DNA from 4 places in the Colwellia sp. KU-HH00111 genome. Region 1 is predicted to be linked to each of the others. Evidence: predicted binding sites of a transcription regulator. Region 1 holds the regulator's gene; each other region holds the start of a gene.

Region 1 (5,811 bases):
GTTACGCACATCTAAACTTACCGCAACATTTTCGTAATCATGAATAACTGTGTGGGTTAATGCAGGTAGTAAATTTACTGGAATATTATCTACACAATAATAACCTAAATCCTCTAACACCCTTAAAGCGACAGATTTTCCTGAACCTGAGCGGCCACTAACAATAATTAGTTTCATAGTGGTGAGATCCCAGAGTTGAGTTTATTCACTGAAAATATTGGTGTTTGTGCTCTAGGTAAAGTCATGTATTGCTAACTTATATTGTTTGTTGGATAAGGTTAAACATCTCTTGTTTGTTAGTACATTTGCGTACTTTCTTTGCCGTTTTACGTTCACTAAATAGTTTAGCAATACTTTGTAAGGTTTCTAAATGTTCTTGGGTGTTATCTTGAGGAACAAACAGACAAACGAAGATATCAACCGGCTTGTTATCTATGGCATCAAAATCAATAGCGTGCTCAGTCGTTATGAAAACTGCAATTGCCTTGCTGGTATTGTTTAAGCGGCCATGAGGAATGGCAATGCCATTGCCAATACCGGTACTCCCCATTTTTTCTCGATTAAGTAAACTGTCAAGCAAATCACCGGGGCTACTATCGCCTAATTCATTGGCTGCAAGTTGGCAAATTTGTTCGAGCAGTCGCTTTTTACTGCTTGCTGGAACTGCACATTGAGTACAGTCCAGCGTTAAGATATCTTGTAATGTCATAATTAAATAAGAAGAAAACTAATGTTGGGTTATTTTGCCTTTGTATTTGAGTACTTGGCGATCTAATTTGTCAACGAGGGTGTCGATAGAATTATACATGTCTGTGTTGATGGCTGAAGCATGAATTTCAGTGCCTTTTAGGTGAATAGTTGCTTCGGCTTTTTGATCTAATTTTTCAACGGTTAAGACAACATGCACATTGTTAATATGGTCGAAATGTCGCTCTAATTTGGTCAACTTGGTATTCACGTATTCGCGTAACGATGAAGTGATTTCTACATGGTGTCCGGTAAGGTTAATTTGCATAATATTGATCCTTATTTACGTAAATTTAGAAAATATAAACACAGTTTATAATAAACTCTTACGTTGATTTGACGGTGGTATAGACAAAGATTCTCTATATTTGGCTATGGTTCGCCTAGCAACGTTAATTCCCTGCTCGGCCAATAATTCGGCCATTTTACTATCACTTAGCGGTTTAGCAGGTATTTCCGCTAAAATGAGTTTCTTAATTAAAGAGCGAATAGCCGTCGATGAACACTCGCCACCATTTTCAGTGCCAACATGACTAGAAAAGAAGTATTTTAATTCAAAAATTCCTCTGGGCGTATGCATGTATTTTTGGGTAGTCACCCTAGAAATAGTTGACTCGTGCATTTCTACAGCTTCGGCTATATCATTTAGCACCATAGGTCGCATAGCTTCTGCACCATGCTCTAAAAACCCTTGCTGTCGTTGTACAATACAATTAGACACTTTTAATAAGGTGTCGTTGCGCGATTCTAAACTTTTAATAAACCACTTGGCTTCTTGTAAATTGGCGCGAATAAATTGGCCATCGTCACTGGAAGACTTAGTTGTTTTGGTCATCGCTGCATATTGCTGGTTTACCGATAATTTAGGTGCAGTATCAGCATTTAATTCGACAACCCATCGGCCATTTTTTTTCTCAACCGTGACATCAGGTATCACATATTGATCGTCACTTTTAATGACAGTATCACCAGGGCGCGGGTTCAAACTCTGAATTAAGCGCATGACTTCTCGTAATTGCTCTTCTTTTAATTTAGTTTTGCGCATTAATTGACGGTAGTCACGGTTGCCTAATAAATCAATATGCTCACTGATGATTAGCTTACTTTCGGCTAAATAAGGCGTGTTTGGTTCAAATTGATTCAATTGAATGAGTAAACAATCGGCAATAGATCGAGCGGCTACGCCAATGGGATCGAATACATTAATACGCTTTAAAACCGCTTCAACTTCATCAAGTTCAAGGTCTTCTATACCAACGCTATCTAAAATATCTTCGCTGGAAACGGTTAAATAGCCCGCGTCATCTACGGCTTCAATAATGGCGATAGCGACAGCACGGTCTGTTTCTGAAAAAGGTGTAAGCTCCATTTGCCATAACAGGTGATCTTGAATTGAATCAGTGGTTTCGCCTTGGTATGTGTAATCTTCTCCGGGGCTACTGACGGCGCCGGTATTTGACACACCAGCACTGTAACTTTCTTCCCAGGTAGTATCAATGTTTAGCTCTTCAGGAATATCATTTTTTTCCATTGCTTCGGTGGTGCTGATTTCATCAATGGTGGCACTAGCCTCTTCACTGCCGTCATTGGTATTTTTGTCGGCGGTTGAAACCGTTGCAGAATAAGCTTCTTCTAGATTATCAGTATTATTATCGGCATCATTATCTGATGCTTGCTGATCATTAACCTCAAGCAAAGGGTTATTTTCAAGCACTTCTTGAATTTCTTGTTGAAGCTCTAACGTTGATAACTGCAACAGCTTAATAGCTTGTTGCAGTTGTGGCGTCATGGTGAGTTGTTGTCCTATACGGAGCTGCAGAGTTGGGCGCATCTACCTTATATACATCCTATTCATATTGTTTCTTTTATTAACTATGCTCGCTTAATAGTAAGCATAGCCTAAGTTTGTAGTGTATGTGTTAACTATAACGTGAATTGTTCACCAAGGTATACATCTCTCACCTGCTGATTTGCAAGAATTTGATCTGCATTGCCTTGTGCAATAATTTCACCATGGCTAACGATATAAGCATGTTCACAAACATCGAGCGTTTCACGAACATTATGGTCGGTTATTAAAATACCGATACCACGCTCTTTAAGGTGAATGATAATTTTTTTTATATCGCCAACCGAAATGGGGTCAACCCCAGCAAAAGGTTCATCAAGTAGAATGAATTCAGGCTCTGCGGCAAGTGCGCGAGCTATCTCTACTCGCCTTCTTTCACCACCCGACAAACTCATGCCTAAATTATCTTTAATATGGCTGATATTAAACTCTTCTAATAAATGTTCCAAATGTTCTTGTCTGTCTTGTTCGCTAAGGCCTTTTTGCGTTTGTAAAATGGCCATAATATTGTCAGTAACGGTCAGCTTTCTAAAGATTGAAGCTTCTTGAGGTAAGTAACCAATGCCACGACGAGCGCGTTCATGCATTGGAGCAAGGGTAACATTCTCATCATTGAGAATGATTTGACCGTCATCGTTGGGCACTAAACCAACTATCATATAAAAAGAGGTGGTTTTACCTGCTCCATTGGGGCCTAACAGCCCGACAATTTGTCCGGCATTAACCGCTAGACTGACATCTTTCACCACGGTTTTACTTTTATATGATTTTGATAATCCTTGGGCAATTAAGGTCGACTGCTTATCATTACGCTCAGTATTATTTGTTATCGTCATTGCTTTTTCTTGCTTTGTTGCGCTTTTATTTGGGCGGGTTGCAAAATGGTAGTTACCGATTCGTTATCACTACTAATGGCTTCTAGCTTTTCACTAGATGTATTGTACGTTATGGTTTCACCAGTAACTTGACTACCCGCTTGCTTAACGAGGGCATTACCAGAGACCGTAATGATATGCAGTTCTGGCTGATATTTTATTTCATTGGCTTGTAAGCTAATTAAACTTCCATCTTCTAGTTGTTGTTTGAAGAGTGCAGGTTTGCCTTTAGCAAGGTAAGTATCTGACTTTTCTTTAGTAGTCTTGTTGGTTTGACTGTATACCTGAACTAGATCAGCCTCAATAGAAATTGATCCTTGATTGATACTCACCTCGTCTAAATAGCTGGCTATCTTGTTTTTAAGATCCGCAGATTGGCGTTTAGATTTGATAGTGATTTCTTGAGTGAGATCTTTCTTTGCCGCATTGGCAGGGGCAGCTAGGGTGAAAAGGAGAGAGCTTAGTAGTGCGCCCCTGATTACATTTTTAATTAATATCATAGGGCTAGCTATTGTTTTTTTTGTAAATAGTACGTACATGTTCGGTTAGTGTCATCTGTTTGGTGTTTAAGTCAATTATCAAACCAGAGCCATACATAGTGAAGTCCCTCCCTTGTACCATCACTGTTTGGTCTGAGCTGATAATATTAGTATTTAAATCAAGCTCTAAATATTTGCAATGTATTTCTTGTATCAAACTATTTGCATCGGTTGCGCTTAAGTGTACGCGATGATTTAAGATAACCCTATTGTTTTTGTAAAGTGTCGCCTCTTTTGCACTAAGTTTCCACGGATAACTGACTTTTTCTGTTTGATTATTGATCTCAGCGCTATTATTAGCCAATTTGTCTGCGCTGGAACGGTTACTGGCATTTGATTTGGGATATAAGGTGTAATTTGGTAATTCAAAGTGGGTGACTTCCAATTTAGCATAATGTTCCATTCTATCGGCAATGATAGCATGTGATAATTGACCCGATTTTGTATAGATATCACTTTTAAGGGCTTCAGCAATAAAATCTGGGCTGAGTTCACGGTCAACGCTTTCTTCAGGCATGATTTGAGAGTCGCGCCACTCAATAATGCCATAAGTTAGGCCGCCTAATAGTAACACTAATAACGCTAGGAAGTTGGTACGTGTCATACACTTGCGCCTGTTGCATTATCTAGCGTACCCTGACATTGCATAATTAAATCGCAGACTTCTCTAACTGCACCAAATCCGCCACGAATAAAGGTGGTGTAATCGGCCTGTGCTATCACGCTAGGATGGGCATCATGCACTGAAATTCCTAAACCAACCTGTAAAATACAAGCTAAATCTGGAATATCATCACCAATATAGGCAATTTCATCGGGCGTTATATTAAGCTCACTGGCCAAAGTAAGGAGCGCGGGTAATTTATCTTCTTGTCCTTGTATTATGTGCTTTACATTTAAAGCAGACATACGATTAGCGACAATTGCTGATTGCCTACCAGTAATTATTGCAACCTCAACACCACTGCTACCCAGTGCTTTTATGCCAAAGCCATCTTTAGTATGAAAAGCTTTCAGCTCTTCTCCGGCATTCCCTAAGTAAATTCTACCATCAGAAAAAACCCCGTCGACATCACACACCAATAATTTAATTTTTTTAGCGAGCGCTAGCACGTTGGGACTAACATTACCGTATAGGGTGTTAGGCTTGTGTATAGTATTCATCACAGTACTCCTGATCTGAGTAAATCGTGCATATTCATTGCCCCTATGGGGACTTGTTGCTCATTGACAATCACTAAGCCGTTTATTTTTTTCTCTTCCATAATGTTAAGTGCTTGGGCTGCTAGCATATTAGCATGTGCTACGGTTGGTGATTTTGTCATTACTGTCGCGATATTATCTTGGTGTATATCAATTTTTAAATCAAGAATTCTACGCAAATCACCATCAGTAAACAAACCAACCAGTTGTTGATTGTTATCAACAACTGTCGTCATACCTAAGCCTTTAAGAGACATTTCTACTAAGGCGTCTTTGATCAATGCACTGTTATTAACCACGGGTAAGCGTTCGCCTTGGTGCATGATATCACTTAAACGCAATAGCAAGCGTTTTCCTAAACTGCCACCTGGATGCGATAAGGCAAAATCATCGGCGGTAAAGCCACGGGCATTCAGTAAGGCAACCGCAAGTGCATCGCCCATTACTAAGGTGGCTGTTGTACTTGAAGTAGGCGCTAAGCCAAGTGGGCATGCTTCAATCGATACTTTGATACAAATATGGGTGTCAGCCAGTTTTGCTAATGTTGAGGTGGTGTTACCTGTCATAGAGATAAGTTTAGCGCCAATACGTTTTATCA
Region 2 (5,811 bases), on a different contig from region 1:
AGCCTTTGTTGGTGAGTTAGCGTTATTGCGCGCCCAAGTATCACAACAAGTTTCACAGCAGCCTGAACAGCCTAATCCTGTGTTGCAAGTAAAAAAAGTTCATTTTGACTTCGCTAAGACTCAGCCTCTTCAGCCAGCCCAGTCACAAATGGCAGATCAACTTATTGAATTGATGCCAACGGGTTTAGTTATGCTTGATGGTAACGGTGTTGTGGTGAAAATCAACAAAGTTGCTAGGGGGCTACTTGACGAGCCAATTTTAGGTCAACCATGGTTTAAGGTTATTGCCCGTTCATTCAAACCTAGAGCGGATGATTGGCACGAAGTTTCTCTCAAAGACGGTCGACGAGTGAAACTAGAGATTACCAGTTTAGGTGATCAGCCTGGGCAGTTAATCATGATCACGGATCTAACCGAAACGCGCTTATTACAAGATAAAGTTGGGCAAATGCAACGACTTTCTTCTTTAGGGCGTATGGTCTCAACCTTAGCGCATCAAATTCGCACACCACTTTCAGCGGCTATGTTGTATAGCGCAAATTTATCAAACAGAAAATTATCAGATACTGCCCGTGCTACTTTCCAAGAAAAGTTAAGTTCACGTTTACGTGATTTAGAACAACAAGTAAATGATATGTTGCTTTTCTCCAAAAGTGGCAATGAACAAGTGGTTAAATCGCTCTCGGTAAATGAGTTAATTAATGACTCAGTGCAATCTATGGATGCATTAATTACCAAAGCTAACGCCAAGGTAAATGCTATTCCATCGGAACACGATAATATTATTCTAGCAAACAAAAATGCGTTAACCGGCGCGATACAAAATTTACTGCATAATGCATTACAAGCAATGGCAGCAGCAAAGGTCAAAAATCCCACTATAAATATTCAAGTGTACAGTCAAAAAGAGGCGGTATATATCAGTGTTCAAGATAATGGCCCGGGCATTAATCCAAGCAATCTTGAAAAAATATTCGAGCCCTTTTTTACCTCTAATAGTCAAGGCACGGGACTTGGACTCGCAGTGGTGAAATCTGTAGTAGAAGCACACCAAGGTAAAGTGAAATATTTAAGCAAAGAAGGGCAAGGTGCACATTTTTGCATGAAGTTGCCCTTGTTAGAGCCAAATCAAACAGCTACAGCTCAACAATCAAATGCACAGGAGTCGTCACATGAGTCATCATAAAATACTTGTCGTTGAAGATGATGCCGGATTAAGAGAGGCACTGATAGATACATTAACGTTGGCACATTATCAATGTATTGAAGCCGATTGTGCAGAATCCGCATTACTATTATTAAAAGAGCACCTTGTTGATATTGTCGTCAGTGATGTACAAATGGGGGGAATGTCAGGTTTATCTTTACTCAAGAATATAAAAAAACAGCAGCCAAATCTACCGGTTTTACTGATGACAGCCTATGGTACTATTGATGATGCAGTACAAGCGATGCAAGAAGGAGCCAGTAATTATATTGCCAAACCATTCGCCCCTGAAGTGCTACTTAATATGGTTAGTCAGTATATTCCCTTATCGCAATTAAATAATAATTCACCAGTGGTTGCCGATAAAAATAGTGTTGAATTACTGAGCTTAGCACGTAAAGTTGCTACCACTGAAGCGTCCGTTATGGTGCTTGGACCAAGTGGCTCGGGTAAAGAGGTTTTAGCGCAATATGTGCATAATAACTCGCCCAGAGCCGAACAACCCTTTATTGCCATTAATTGCGCCGCTATTCCTGAAAACATGCTTGAAGCGACTTTGTTTGGTTATGAAAAAGGTGCCTTCACAGGTGCTATTCAAGCATGTCCGGGAAAATTTGAGCAAGCCCAAGGCGGTACTATTTTACTTGATGAAATTACCGAGATGGATTTAGGACTGCAAGCTAAGATCCTACGAGTATTGCAAGAGCGCGAAGTAGAACGCTTAGGTGGCAGAAAAACCATTAATTTAGATGTTAGAGTTATTGCTACCAGTAACCGTAACCTCAAAGATGCTGTAAGAAAGGGCGATTTTCGCGAAGATTTGTATTATCGACTAAATGTTTTTCCATTAACTTGGTTGCCTTTAGCCCAGCGTGCGGATGATATTTTACCATTAGCAAGACATTTGGTTTCTTGTTATTGTCAAAAAAATGGCGAGAAAATTGCTGAATTTAGCCCCGCAGCTCGAAGCAAATTAAACGCCTACCACTGGCCCGGTAATGTGCGAGAGCTTGATAATGTTATTCAACGCGCCTTGATATTACACAGTAACCAAGTAATTGATGCTAATGATCTAATGATAGAAAATTTTGAAACAGCCAGTGTGAACGAGGTGGAACAAGCTACCACGCCTGATGATAAGTTAGGTAGCGAATTAAAACTGCAAGAACATCAAATAATTCTTGATACCTTACAAGCTTGTCATGGTAGTAGAAAAGCTGTTGCAGAGCGCCTAGGGATCAGTCCGCGTACTTTACGCTATAAAATTGCTAGAATGCGAGATTCAGGCATTCAAATACCCGCTTAAACCTTATTGTAGGTGCGAGTTATTGTGTATCGAGTTACGAACCCCGTACCTCGATATTTTTTTGCTCGTCAATTATTTTCTCTCTTTACCACTCGCCACTTTTCCTGCGCTTCCTTTGTTGGCACCATGCTTGCAGTACCACTAGTTATAGATAATTTTATTGTTTTTTAGCAAAAAATTGACACAAGTGAGGCCTCCATGGATATCAAAACAAATTCTTTATTTGCACAAATGCAGAATATGTCATTACAAGCGAGTGGTAATCAATTACCTGCAATTGGTGGTGATATGCAGGGTATATCAGGCATTAACTCCTCTGGTAGAATTAACCCATCAACCGATAGTTTTGGAAACTTACTTACCGATGCATTAAAAACGGTTAACGAGCTACAACAAGATACAGGTGCTAAAAAATTGGCGTTTGAAATGGGTGATAGAAGCGTTTCATTGGCTGAGGTGATGGTAGCATCATCTAAATCAGGTGTTGCCCTTGATGCTACAGTACAAGTGAGAAACAAGTTTGTAGAAGCGTATAAAGAAATCATGAGTATGCCGGTATAACAAGTATTCATCTCTAGTGATGAGGGTTGAATAAACCTTCAACTGAACAAATTAAAGCATAAGATGTAAGCGGAGAACTGAAGTGGCTGATAATAATGCAATAGTAGCAACTGATGGTGATAGTTCACTACTCGCCAATGATTCTGGTGATGATCATGCTATGGAAGAAAAAAAATCAGGTTTTTCAGCCGCTTTAGGTAATGCAGATATGCTGCGTCAAATTACCTTGGTGGTTGCTTTATCAATCTGTTTAGCGATTGCTGTGTTCGTTATTATTCTTGCCAATGAAGCAGAATATCGTATGTTATCAAAACTGCCAACCGAGCAGCTCATTAAAACCATGGATTTTCTTGATGCCAATAAAGTGGATTATCGTCATGAAAATAACACGCTACTAGTTCCTACGGATGAATATCAAAATGTGAAACTATTGCTAGCCCGCGAAGGATTAACAAATGAACCCTCAGAAGGGGAAGATATGTTAATGAAGGACATGGGCTTTGGCGTGAGTCAACGTCTTGAGCGTGAACGTTTAAAATACGGACGCGAACAACGATTAGCGAAAACCATTGAGCAATTACAAAGCATTTCTCAGGCTAAAGTGTTGTTAGCAATTCCCAGAGAGAATATTTTTGCTCGTCGTGAAAAAAATCCATCTGCTACCGTAGTAGTTACCATGCAAAGAGGAAGAATACTCTCCGCAGAAGAAGTGGATGCTGTGGTAGATATTGTTGCTTCATCAGTTCAAGGATTAAGTCCTAATAGAGTGACTGTGACCGATCAAAATGGTCGGCTATTAAACTCAGGCAGTCAAAACTCTATTTCTGCACGCTCTCGTAATGAATTTGATTTGGAACAAAAGCGTGAAAAAGAGTACATGGACAAAATAGACAATATTCTAATTCCTGTGGTTGGTTTAGGTAATTACACTGCGCAAGTTGATGTTACTATGGACTTTACCAATGTAGAAGAAACCGCTCGTCGTTATAATTCTGATTTACCCGCATTACGCAGTGAGATGAAGGTAGAAGACACCACCATTGGAGCTGCAATCGGCGGCATTCCGGGCGCATTAAGTAATCAACCACCCCTTGAGTCAGCTATCCCTGAAAATGCAGTTGGTGGTCAAAAAAAATCAGTACCTAGCCGAAAACATAGTGAGTCAACTAAAAACTATGAACTTGATGAAGCCATCAGCCATACAAAACAGCAAGCGGGGGTTATTCGCCGAGTCAGTGTTTCTGTTGCGCTCGACTATGTTGATGCTCCAGCGCCTGCAACACCACCGGTTGATCCCGATGCTAGTGACGAAGCGCCAGTGGCCGCAGCTGCTAAAGCACCTAGAAGTGTCAGCGAAATAGCGTCAATACGTAGATTACTCCAAGGGAGTGTTGGCTTTGATATGCAACGTGGTGATGTATTAGAAGTTGTAACTATTCCTTTTAACCGTGCTGACTTTGGCCCAAAAGAAGAATTACCGCTTTGGGAGCAGCCTTGGTTACTGAATATATTAAAACCTGTTTTGGCTGCCTTAGTCATTATAGTGTTAATTATATTTTTGGTTCGTCCAATGCTTAAGCGTTTAATCCACCCAGATCAAACACCGGAAGATTACGGCGAGAAATCCCTTGATAGTCATATTGACCTTGGTGATGAAACTATGGATATGTTGACCTCAGAGTTTGATGCCGGCAATGTTGGTTTTGCGCCCGATGGCAGTTTACAGTTACCTGATCTTCATCGTGATGAAGATATCTTAAAAGCGGTTCGCGCATTAGTTGCCAATGAACCAGAATTATCGTCGCAAGTAGTGAAAAGTTGGTTGAACGAAGATGAGTGATGAAACACAAGTAGGCGGAGAACTTGCCGCTAGCGGTGCTGGTTTTGATGTTAATAAGTTAGATGGCTCGGAAAAAGCCGCTATTTTATTATTAAGTTTATCTGAAGAAGATGCTGCACAAATATTGAAGCACCTTGAACCCAAGCAAGTGCAACAAGTTGGCACTGTGATGGCAGCATTAGAAGACTTTACTCAAGAAAAAATTACCGCTGTTCACAAACAATTTATTCATGAAATACAAAACTTCTCAACCATAGGTTTTCAAAGTGAAGATTTTGTTCGTAAAGCCCTTACCGCGGCTTTAGGTGAAGACAAAGCAGGTAATTTAATCGATCAAATAGTTATGGGTGGTGCCTCTAAAGGTCTAGATTCATTAAAGTGGATGGACTCAAAACAAGTAGCTAACATTATTCGCAATGAGCATCCTCAAATACAAACTATCGTATTGTCTTATTTAGCGCCTGAGCAATCTGCTGAGATCATGAGCCAGTTCAGTGACAAAGTTCGTCTGGATTTAATGATGCGCATAGCTAATTTAGAAGAAGTTCAACCCGCAGCATTGCAAGAGTTGAATGAAATTATGGAGAAACAATTTGCCGGACAAGCCGGGGCTCAAGCAGCTAAAATGGGCGGCTTGAAAGCAGCGGCGGATATCATGAACTACTTAGATACCAATATGGAAGGTATGCTAATGGACTCAATGCGTGAGAGCGATGAAGAAATGAGTCAGCAAATTCAAGACCTAATGTTCGTCTTTGAAAACTTAGCCGATGTGGATGATCGTGGCATGCAAGCCATTTTACGTGAAGTAGAGCAAGATGCGCTGATGAAAGCGATTAAAGGGGCAGATGAAGCCTTGAAAGAGAAATTCCTAGGTAACATGTCTAAACGTGCAGC
Region 3 (5,811 bases), on a different contig from region 1:
GTTCTCGTTGAGAAAAAGCGTGACTAAGTAAGTTTTCTAGTGAACTTTCTTTAGCTTTAATATTCTCCAACACTTCTATATCGGTAAATCTCAGAGGGTGACTTAACTCTATTTTTGCACCATTACTACAGTTATAACACGTTATATCTGGATTTTTCTCTAATAGAATTTCCAGAGACGCTCTTGAGTTATCAAAGTGTTGTATTGTTGACACTTCCTCTTCAAAGTTACCGGCTACTTTCATATCAGCAGTCATCGTTTTACGTTCTGCATGAGAGCCTTTCTGGTAATATACACTGCCTTTAGAGTGATGATGCTCTTCATCAATCCAGCCATAATCAACACCAAATAAATACATGGTTTTAAAGCCTAAATATACTGCTGCCGCTGTTGCTGCATTAGATACTGTTGGGTTACAAGCATCGACCGCAGGATATTTATCAGCCTCTAAATATTCATAAAGAAAATCCATTCCACCGTCTTTTGGCTTAGATAACAAATAAGCATTTTTAAAGAGCTTCAATATTTTAGTATATACAGTGTTCAATGCTATTATGTTGATTTTCTTTAACTTATCTTTATGCCCCACTGAGTCTACCCACTCATACAACTCTGGTGTCCGTTCCATTTCAATATGAAAATCTGGCGTGATACCAGCATCTAATATTGATTTAAGCGCTGTACCACAAGAGAAAACAACTGAATTAGCTTCATTTTCTTTGATGTAATCAATGGTTTCGTCTAAAGAAGGACCATTGCCAATAATGAAAACAGGCTTGTCTGCAAGCTTATTTTTAAAATAGTCTTTTTTCAGGATAAAGCCGTATCCTTCATTTGCATTAGCTATGGTATGGTCCACGCTGATAATTTCATCTTCAAAAAAACCCCAACCACTGCTGAAACGGTAAGCTAATTCAAAAATACGCTGAAAAGTTGCATCGGTAGCCTCACTCCGGTAATGGCGATAATTGAAAAATCGCGCAATATTAGAAAAACCATGAGTAACTAAAAATTCATTTAAACCATTCACATACTGATTTTGGTTCCCTCCTAGTTTGATCGTAAATGCTCCCCCAAGACTAAAACATTTTTCAATTAATGGACCGAAATCTACACAATGCATTGCACAAAAGAAACAATCAGGATCTGGCTCATATAAATAGAAACAGCGAACATCGCATAACTGAAATAAACGCTCTATATGAAAACCTAATCCTACTCCAATCATTGATAATAAATCCATATGCTTTTCATGGGCTAGTAAATTATAACTTGAGTCTGGCTTTTCTTCTTCTCGCTTACGATAAATATCAAATAGCGCTCTTTCGTGTTCAAATAAATTATTACCGTCCTTGCTAAGACTATAGGAAAACAACCGCGGATTTTCATAAAACTCATCAGCCTGTTGGTAGCTGTTTGCTTTTGCATGATCTTTATAAACCAGTGAACCGTCAGAAACCATATTGACTTCACCATTATGATCAAAGGTGAGTTTTACTCTAGTTGGGCTGTAATTTTGATAAAACTCAAATATTTCCGGCATGAATTTTTTCATCACTGCCATATTGGTTAGAAAAGTAGCACGTAAAAGCTTTGTTTGAATATCTAGTTCAAGGTCGGAAATCTGTGGCATGGGTATCCCTGATAACAAAAAGTTGACACTGAGTAATAATACTCTTAATCATCAAGATAAAGCAAAATATGAGCCATAAAAAACTACTGTGCTAGCTTTGGTTGGCTCAATTGGAGAAAAACTGAAAATTTATTGAATCACTAATTTGATGCTAATTTTCATTAGTGTAACCGGGTAATTGATCTAACATAGAGGTCAGGCTACCCAACGTAGCATTTAAGGCTGCAACAGCACTATCCATGGCATTAAATTGTTTGAACAAACGCGCTTCATATTTATCCATGCGCAATTTAAGATCTTCTTCTTGGCGATCTAATTGTTCAATCTTTTTATATAATGCATCTGTTTTACTATCAAGCATTGTTGAAGGTGGCGCATTGTCAACGGTTGAAGAGTTTACATCGCCACTTGAACTAGAGATTTGATCATCTATCATACTTAAAAGCAGGTCATTCATGATTTTTGTACTACCTTCAGAGTAAGTCACAGTTCCTCTACTGCCGATAGCTCCGCCCAAGACTTCAATTTTTATCCCCGCTGAATCACCACTTTCAGATAATAAGAATTGACCATCACCAAAAGCGTCAACGCCATCAATTTTACCCTCAGCATCTAGCCCCGCGATACCTTGTTGTACATCGATACCTAAATCGGCTAGAAAGGTAGAGCCTACTTCAGTAAATGCAACCGTTGAACCTGAGCCATATTGGCTTGACTCAACTTTAATCTTTCCTGCATCTTCAGTTAATACAACACTCACCCCTTTATCGATAAATGTGCTATCTGAATTTATTTTAGATTGCATTTCAGCCAATAAATCAGACAATGACGCATAGGTTTGATTGGCTAAAACAACATCATTTGATAGCACACCATCTATACGCACTTTAAAGGTATCGTTAGTTGCACCAATAGTTAAATTATTTACTGTGGTGCCAGTTAAAGAACCTCGGGTTGCTAACTGAGTAACCTCAATATCATAAGTACCAGGCTGAGTGAGAGAGTTTGAGCTGGTAAAGTCAATCTGTGTATCGGTAGCGGTTCCTGAAGCAGTAAAAAAGTCGGCAATATCTGCAATATTATTTTTTACAACGTCTGAAAATTTAGGCAATGCTGAGTTAGATTCATTAATTTCAATGGTGCCGTCTCGGTTGGTAAAAATCCCTAAATTGGCAAAGCTTTTAATGGTTCCCGTTAAATGATCTAAACGATTATTTAACACCCCTCTAAGTTGAGTTTCAATACTTCTAACCGTACCATCACCTGCTAACACCCCTTTTTGACCATTATTTGAATCCACTTTACTAAATTCATTCAAATTAGCGATTAACGTATTGTAATTGCTAACAAATGCTTTTATTTGTGATTCAACTGTTGAAGTATCGCTGTTAATATTTAAACGGATATTACTGCCTGGTTTGGTATCTTGCAATTCAACTGTCACACCAGTTATCACACTATCAATAGTGTTAGTATCACGGGTAATAGTTATACCGTTAAGTACAATTTCAGCATCATTAGCAGCAACTGTTTGCGTGGCATTTTTAGTGGTGTCATTATAAATCAACCGGGAAATGCCGCTTGTATTGTCAGTATCATTACCGTCATCATCACTCGCAGTAATTTCCATGGCATAATTTTCACCGGTTCTATCACTATTTAACACTAAGCGATAACCCGAACCATCATTAATGATTGACGCTGACAAGCCATTATTTTCATCGGCATTTAAACTATCACGTAAGCTAGTCAGGGTGTTGTTAGAAGAGTCTAAGGTAATGGTTTGAATGGTGGTATCTGCATTCACGGCAAAAGAACCAGTTTCGTATGAACCGTAGCGAATGGTTAAGGTACCTGTACCGATAGTATCATTGGCACTGCTAAACGCAGCAGTTGCAACACTTTGCGCCTGGGCTTTTTCTAACACTTCTATGTCAAAAACACCCGTTTGTGCACCTATACCTGCAGTAGCTGTCAACACATCTTCATCGGAAGAACTAATACTCACTGCTGAAAAGCTTGAAGTTTTTGATAAGTCTTTATAGGAGTCTTTAAAAGTAGATAAGGCGCTATTTATACTGCCAAATGCAGATATTTGAGCGGTGGCAAGTTCAGTATCGCGATCTATCTTACTTTGAACAGGGACTTTCTCAGCATCAATTATTGCGGTAACAATATTGTTAACTTCTAAACCAGAGCCTAGCCCAGTCGATGTAATTGCTGCCATAGAAAACTCCTATTCCCTACCAAAGGGCTTATTTGTAATGTGTTGTAGTATTGCTTTTCATGACACTACTAGATTACACATCATGCTAAATCATCAAAAATCAATTCCTATTTATGTGAAATTAAATGCAATATTCTTACCAAAAAATCACTATTTTAAGCGCTACTAAACTTTTTCACTAAAAAGCAAACCTAATGCTTTATCCATTCTCTTTAGTATAGCCAAAGCTTCTTCACTTGGTATTTGTCTGATCAATTCTTGAGTTTCGGCTTCAAATACCGAAATAACATCACGACCACTTTGTTCATCAACAGCAAAAACCACATCGCGATGCGCTAATTGTACAAACGCATTTAATTTTTCAACAACCTGTGCAGTATCTTTTGTTTTAGCTTCGCTACTTTGTTTACTTTCCTTGTCTTCTTGCACTTTGTTAACTTGAGTAACCACCTTATCTGGGGCGATAACATCTGTTTTTATTTGTCCGGAGATATTAGCCGTTTGAGCAAGACTAGCAGCACTAGCCTTTGCTTGTGGAGTAAGGCTGCCTGCATCAGTTGCTGACGAAGTATTATCAATCATGATTCTCACCTCTATATTATGAAAAAACCATTTATTCCATTATATTATCTGTTCTTTTACTATTTGTACTTTATTTAGGTAATTTTTTATCTTTACCTATAAATGACTAAAACTTCTCGGGCTAACCGAGAAGTTTTTTATCATCAGCTAGTCATCAAATCCTAACCTAATAACGACAACACGTTTTGTGTTGAGGCATTTGCTTGAGACAACATTGCAGTACCTGCTTGTTGTAATATTTGCGATTTACTTAACATTGATGTTTCAACGGCAAAGTCGGCATCTCGAATACGAGAGTTCGCAGCTGAAATATTTTGCGATACGTTTTGTAAGTTCGAAATGGTTGAGCCTAAGCGGTTTTGAATTGCACCTAAATTTGCTCGACCATCACCAATTTTTTCAAGCGCATCATCAATACGTTCAATGGTGTTATTTGCACCCGCTACACTCGCTACACTTAAGCCTACACCAATTGAAGCAGTACTACCACCCACTTGGGTTACACCAATTTTAGCCAACGCTGTATCTTGAGTTGCTTGCGTTGTTGCATTACTTGTTATTAATACATCAGCGCCATCTTTACCTGTTAACGTAATAGAGCCTGCTGTATGAGCAGTATTACCTGCACCACCAATAGTTTGGCCGTCGAACACTGCATTAGCGCCGGTTCCTGTTGTTGCATAAATATCAATATCAGAACCTGCTTGCGAAGTTAATACTAAACTACCTGTTGTATTATCGGCAGTAGCAACAACACCTTGGATGCCAGCAGCATTAATGCCTGCAACTAACTCATCTAAAGAATCTACTGAAATACCCGCTGCTTGAGTAAAATCTAACGAAACACCATTAATAACTAAAGCTGTTTCAGCCTGAATACCGGTAATATTAACCTCATACTTAACTTCAGTCGTCGCAGAAGCACTAACACCTGTTTCATCAGAAATAGCATTAATCGCGAATGCTTTATCAGCCGCGGTAGTGCCTGTTACTGCACCTAAATCTACACCGTTAATTTGTATACCATCCGTTGCTAAAACAGCAACTGAGCCTACTGCACTACCTGTTAATTTATCTGAGCCAGCACCAATCATAAAGCCCATTTGTTGAATTTGGGCACTACCAACGGCTTCTGTTACTGTCGGTGTATTTGCCGCAAATGATATTTCACTGCCGTCAGCGCTACTCAATGAGACAAAACCTTGATAATCATCAACAACTAGACCTGATCCTGCAATAGTACCACCAATATCAATTTGATTACCGGTGTCATTAGATAAAACCAATGCTCCAGAAGTGTTTAAGGATGCTGTTACACCAGAAACATCGCGGTTTATAGTATCAACTAAGTCAGTCATACTACCTGTAC
Region 4 (5,811 bases), on a different contig from region 1:
GTCGAAGATCATCAACACAAAAGTCATAAAGTCATGGTCACAATTAGTATTGGCATAGCGACCACAGGCGAAAATATTCACAGCAGTACTCAACTCTATGTACAAGCGGATAAAGCACTCTATCATGCCAAAGCGAGTGGAAAAAACCGTGCAATGCAATATCATCAATCCATGAAACATGCCTATCAAAAAGAAACCAGCGCTGGCAATTATGCGCAAGATCTTGAAGATAAACACTAAAGCCTAAGTTGCCAGAGAGATGTCTTTTTCTGAATCAACTTTGCCTTTATTATCAAACACCATTTGTTTGCTACAACGCTATATAGCGCACTTGGGTTGCCGAGCTCAAATTCATTTTGAATTAGAGGGGTGTAATCGTCTGAAAAATTCCCAGCACAAATTAAATTTTGACACTATTAATCAACATTTACAGCAGATGAACATTGATGGTGAAATTATCAGTGAGTATTGGCAAAATCAATGGGAATATGTGTCATTGTTTAATGGCCAATCTCCATTAAAAGAAGCACAAAATTTGCATCAAATATTGAATCATTTACCGCAATGGTTTAAAGCTTTTTATAGTCAACATGGTTTAGTTGATACTCTGATTCAACCTGTGGTTTGGTCGGGAGATAAAGGCAAGCTAGTATTAGGCTCTACCCAAATTTTCAGCGATGATAGCCGTGCTGTTCATATACCCAATGCGATACAACTTAATGTCAGTATTCTTGATGATAATGGCAACAATCTTATTGCTAACAAGGGCGTAGGAGAATATTTACAATATTGTTTTTTACGTACAAGCCTAGAGTGTTGCCTGTTGTATCTACCTGATAATGCAGCGTTTGAGCGTTTAACGTTGAAAACACGTTACGGTTTAGCGCAAGAATTATGCTCTCCTATAGATATTTCAGGGGGGCATCAAGGGAGCATAGCTCTATATCAAAAGCTTGGTAAACATAACCAACAAATGGGAGCAGAGCCTCTATTGTATGATCATCATAATCAGGTGTTATCAGTACAGCAAAATTGGCAAAAAACCGCTCGAATTGAACATAGGTTAGGTGCGGCAAGTCTCGATTATAATCCTTATTTAAATGTGATTTATGCGTTGCTTAATGTCATAGACACCCTTGAAAGTTATAAAAAAAACCAACACTTATCACCACCTGAGTTAGCTGCTCGAGCTTTACCCAGATCATTGATGAGCGATGCAATAGAGCCAAATTCTCCTGGAGCGGTCGAGCTATTTAAAGCAGGCTCATGGTTTAGCCAACGTCTTAATTTGCTTGGCAGCAAAGCGATTGACTTGAAATTTAATAAGTCTCTTGACTGTCCATTAAGATTGGGCGATAAAATAAAGCAAATAGTTTTAGACAATTATCAAACAAAAATACACTTACACTCGGTATCTAATACCGCTCACAAAAAATAAGAAGTTAATTTATGGATGTCAGAAAAGTACCTCGCATGAGCCCGCCTTCGCTTAATGGCACAAGTGTTAAAGCTAAAAAACAGGAATTAAAAGCATACTTTAGACAAACATGGGCTGAATATGAATCGCTTTTCTCCTTGATCAATAATGACAGCGCATATTACTTACGCCCAGAACGTTTACGTCATCCCCTTATTTTTTATTATGGACACACGGCAAGTTTCTATATTAATAAGCTGATGTTAGGAAAGTTTATTTCACAGCGCCTTAATAGCAAATTAGAAGCGATCTGTGCTGTGGGTGTCGATGAAATGAGTTGGGATGATTTAAATAGTGACCACTACGATTGGCCTAGTGTCGAAGAAGTGAGGTTATACCGTACTCAAGTGGCTAAATTAGTTGAACAACTTATCGATGATATGGCGCTGACGCTACCAATTACATCTGATTCATTAGCTTGGATAATCTTAATGGGCTGTGAACATGAACGAATTCACCTTGAAACCTCTTCGGTTATTATGCGCATGCTGCCGTTACATTATTTGAGTCAAGATAACCCAAATACCAAAGAACACTGGTCAACGTGTACTGAAAGTGGCAAAGCGCCAACGAATACTTTAGTTGCTATTGAGGGGAAACAAATTGAATTTGGCAAACCGAACAGTGATGATACCTTTGGTTGGGATAACGAATATGGCTATGATACGTTAGCTGTACCTAACTTCAGTGCGAGTAAATATTTGGTGTCAAATCAAGAGTATTTGGCGTTTGTCAATGCTGGCGGTTATCAGCAAAGCAAATTTTGGACTGATGAGGGCAAACAATGGTTAGCCTATACCCAAGCAACAATGCCACGCTTTTGGTTTGAAAAAGATACCGAAGCAACGTCTGATAAAAGCGAACACAAAAAATGTTATTGGCAACGTAATTTACTTAATGAAATGCCGTTACCCTTAAATTGGCCAGTAGAAGTCAACTATCTTGAAGCTAAAGCATTCTGTCAATGGAAGAACAGTCTAACAGCCCCCAACAATGAACAATTTTTTCGTTTACCCACTGAAGCTGAATGGTTGTGTTTACGCGATAAAGTCAATGGTGATATCGGTACTTGGCAAACTGCACCTGGAAATATTAATGGCGAGTTTTACGCTTCATCTTGCCCGGTAGATCAATTTGAGCATGATGGTTTTTTCGATATTGTTGGTAATGTCTGGCAGTGGACGGAGTCGACTATTGATGGTTTTCATGGGTTTGAGGTCCATCCTTTATATGATGATTTTTCCACGCCAACCTTTGATGGTAAGCATAATTTAATTAAAGGCGGCTCTTGGATATCCACAGGAAATGAAGCGCAAAAATACTCACGTTATGCGTTTAGGCGGCACTTTTTTCAGCATGCTGGTTTTCGTTATATTCAAAGCCATAACCAGTGTTTGCCCAACTTGGCAACTAATCATTATGAGCAAGATGCAGCTATTGGTCAGCAACTTCATGCGCAATATGGCAAGGCTGAATCAGTTTTACCTGAGACCGCGCAGAATTATAGTCAACAAATGACCGAGGCCTTATTGGATATCGTTACTAAACAGGGGATTTCCACAGGTAAATGCCTTGATTTGGGTTGTGGTGTAGGACGAACGAGTTTTATTTTAGCGCAATACTTTTCTCACGTTGATGGTGTTGACTTTTCTGCACGTTATATTCGCCATGGGGTGAGTTTACAACAAGGGAACTCAGTACGTTATCAGCTAGAAAATGAAGGTGACCTCGTTGATTTTCATGAAGTGAGCCTTAGCGATGTGGATTTGCCTTGTAGTGAAAATATCCACTTCAGTCAGGGCGATGCGGGTAATCTTAAAGCGGTTTTAACCGGTTATGATGTTATTCTTGCCCAGCACGTACTTGAGCAAAGTTATGATCCGCGTCAGTTTTTACATACAATTTCCCAGCGTTTAAATAGTAAAGGCTTACTGGTTATAGTCTCAAGTTATGACTTTGATGAACAGGTCACGGCCAAAGAAAACTGGTTAGGTGGTATTAAAGTTAATGGCGAGAACATGACAGGGTTTGATGGCTTATCATCCCTTCTATCAGCAGATTTTAAGTTAGTATCACAACAACAGCTAACACGAGCTATTAAAATCAATCGACGTAATTTCAGTTTATGCTTTCCACAACTCAGTGTCTGGCAGCTGAAATAAGTGCAGCTATTTGATTGTGTTTCTTTGTGCACCAAATAAAATCGCAACCGCTATTCATTGTGCTTTTTTGGTGCAACCTCTTTCTTTAAGGGCAATGTTTTTTTTGTAAACCTATGATTTTTATGTTTAAAATTTTATGGCACATGAATTGAATTATACAGTTCAATATTACCTAAAATTATAAACAGAGGTTTACAGTGAAAATAGTTAACGCAATTATCAAACCATTTAAATTAGATGATGTTCGTGAAGCCATTTCTGAAATTGGTGTCGAAGGCATTACTGTCAGTGAAGTTAAAGGCTTTGGTCGTCAAAAAGGTCATACAGAGTTATATCGCGGTGCAGAATACCAAGTAGACTTTTTACCTAAAGTTAAACTTGAAATCGCAGTAAATGATGACATTGTTGAGCGCTTAGTTGACGCTATTTCGAAAGCGGCTTACACAGGTAAAATCGGTGATGGTAAAATATTTGTTTACAACCTTGAGCAAGTCGTGCGTATCCGTACTGGCGAGCAAGACGTCGAAGCGATTTAAGGGGTAAATGATGGAACAGAATATTTTTCAACTTCAATATGCATTGGATACGTTTTATTTTCTAATGTGCGGTGCCTTAGTTATGTGGATGGCCGCTGGTTTTTCCATGTTAGAAGCGGGCTTAGTAAGAGCTAAAAATACTACTGAAATTTTGACTAAAAACGTGGCATTGTATTCTATTGCCTGCATTATGTACTTAGTCATAGGTTATGACATTATGTATGGCGGTGGTGTTTTCTTAAATAGTATCGCTTTAGATGGTGCTCCAGATGCAGAGGCATTAGTAGGGACGGTCTTAGCTGAATCAGCTGAAGCTGGCTTTGATGGTGGTGCAGTTTATTCAAATGCAGCAGATTTCTTTTTTCAAGTGGTGTTTGTAGCTACTGCTATGTCTATTGTTTCAGGCGCGGTTGCAGAGCGCATGAAATTGTGGGCGTTTCTTGCCTTTACTGTGGTTTTAACTGGATTTATTTACCCAATGGAAGGTAGCTGGACGTGGAATGGTGCCTCGGTATTTGGTCTTTATACTCTAGGAGACCTTGGCTTCTCAGATTTTGCAGGCTCAGGTATTGTTCATATGGCGGGTGCATCAGCGGCATTAGCCGGTGTATTGTTGCTTGGTGCGCGTAAAGGTAAATACACTAAAGATGGAAAAGTTAATGCCATTCCTGGTGCAAACTTGCCAATGGCAACGTTAGGTACCTTTATTTTATGGATGGGCTGGTTTGGTTTTAATGGTGGTTCAGTATTAAAGCTTGCTGATATTAATAGTGCTAACTCGGTTGCTATGGTGTTTTTAAATACTAATGCCGCAGCCGCAGCCGGTGCTGTTTCTGCCTTGATTTTTGCCAAAATTTTATTTAAAAAAGCAGATTTAACCATGATTTTAAACGGTGCTTTAGCAGGTTTAGTTGCGATTACCGCAGAGCCTTCAACGCCATCGCCTTTGCAAGCTACTATTTTTGGCGCTATTGCCGGTGTTATTGTCGTGTTATCAATTCTTGCTTTAGATAAAGTTCAAATTGATGATCCTGTCGGTGCTATCTCTGTCCATGGTGTAGTTGGTTTATTCGGTTTACTTATTGTGCCATTAACTAACTCAGGCGCTAGCTTTAGTGGTCAGTTAATTGGCGCAGCAACTATCTTTGTTTGGGTATTTTCTACGAGCTTTGTAGTTTGGTTTGTCTTGAAGAAAATCATTGGTATCCGTGTCAGCGAAGAAGAAGAATATGAGGGTGGTGATATTTCAGACTGTGGTATGGAAGCTTACCCTGAGTTTACGCGAGGTTAGTCCTGAGAGGGTATGCTAAGTGTCTAAAAAAAGCAGCGTAGTCGCTGCTTTTTTGTGTTTATGGCATAATTTGTTATTTTTGAAAAATCAATGTTGTATTCAAACCACCAAAAGCAAAAGAATTACTCATAGCGTAATTGACTTCAGCCTTGGTGTTATTTTTAGTGACCAGATTAATCGCACATAAGGGGTCTTTATTGAGTACATTGAATGTGGCAGGGACTGCTTGTTTTTTCAATGCTAATATAACAGCAATAGCCTCTAGTGCTGCACCGGCACCTAACAAATGACCGTGCGCTGCTTTTGTTGAGGAAACGAGCGGTGAACATAGTTCAGGGTTAAAAA

The links. Region 1 encodes sigma-54, which starts transcription at its own class of promoters, with help from an activator protein. Its sites were predicted from a motif close to GTTGGCACGNNNNTNGNNT; they were not measured.
Region 2: a site for sigma-54 is predicted at 2,631-2,649, ahead of fliE (flagellar hook-basal body complex protein FliE). Genes of this name have one in related genera too.
Region 3: a site for sigma-54 is predicted at 3,986-4,004, ahead of fliD (flagellar filament capping protein FliD). Genes of this name have one in related genera too.
Region 4: a site for sigma-54 is predicted at 3,775-3,793, ahead of glnK (P-II family nitrogen regulator). Genes of this name have one in related genera too.

What each region holds. Positions count from the first base shown of each region.
Region 1 is NZ_BAABWO010000005.1:41,317-47,127, reverse strand. Features, by position in the region: gene rapZ (RNase adapter RapZ) at 1-177, opposite strand, end outside; gene ptsN (PTS IIA-like nitrogen regulatory protein PtsN) at 257-709, opposite strand; gene hpf (ribosome hibernation promoting factor) at 728-1,015, opposite strand; gene ABXG98_RS10460 (RNA polymerase factor sigma-54) at 1,061-2,578, opposite strand; gene lptB (LPS export ABC transporter ATP-binding protein) at 2,671-3,432, opposite strand; gene lptA (lipopolysaccharide transport periplasmic protein LptA) at 3,429-3,971, opposite strand; gene lptC (LPS export ABC transporter periplasmic protein LptC) at 3,976-4,614, opposite strand; gene kdsC (3-deoxy-manno-octulosonate-8-phosphatase KdsC) at 4,611-5,174, opposite strand; gene ABXG98_RS10435 (KpsF/GutQ family sugar-phosphate isomerase) at 5,174-5,811, opposite strand, start outside.
Region 2 is NZ_BAABWO010000001.1:607,607-613,417, forward strand. Features, by position in the region: gene ABXG98_RS02655 (sensor histidine kinase) at 1-1,186, shown strand, start outside; gene ABXG98_RS02660 (sigma-54-dependent transcriptional regulator) at 1,173-2,513, shown strand; gene fliE (flagellar hook-basal body complex protein FliE) at 2,712-3,074, shown strand; gene fliF (flagellar basal-body MS-ring/collar protein FliF) at 3,235-4,914, shown strand; gene fliG (flagellar motor switch protein FliG) at 4,907-5,811, shown strand, end outside.
Region 3 is NZ_BAABWO010000001.1:588,188-593,998, reverse strand. Features, by position in the region: gene ABXG98_RS02585 (motility associated factor glycosyltransferase family protein) at 1-1,633, opposite strand, end outside; gene fliD (flagellar filament capping protein FliD) at 1,785-3,860, opposite strand; gene ABXG98_RS02575 (flagellar protein FlaG) at 4,026-4,442, opposite strand; gene ABXG98_RS02570 (flagellin N-terminal helical domain-containing protein) at 4,604-5,811, opposite strand, start outside.
Region 4 is NZ_BAABWO010000001.1:163,686-169,496, forward strand. Features, by position in the region: gene ABXG98_RS00635 (tetratricopeptide repeat-containing diguanylate cyclase) at 1-240, shown strand, start outside; gene ABXG98_RS00640 (hypothetical protein) at 260-1,438, shown strand; gene ovoA (5-histidylcysteine sulfoxide synthase) at 1,474-3,639, shown strand; gene glnK (P-II family nitrogen regulator) at 3,837-4,175, shown strand; gene ABXG98_RS00655 (ammonium transporter AmtB) at 4,186-5,466, shown strand; gene ABXG98_RS00660 (beta-ketoacyl-[acyl-carrier-protein] synthase family protein) at 5,540-5,811, opposite strand, start outside.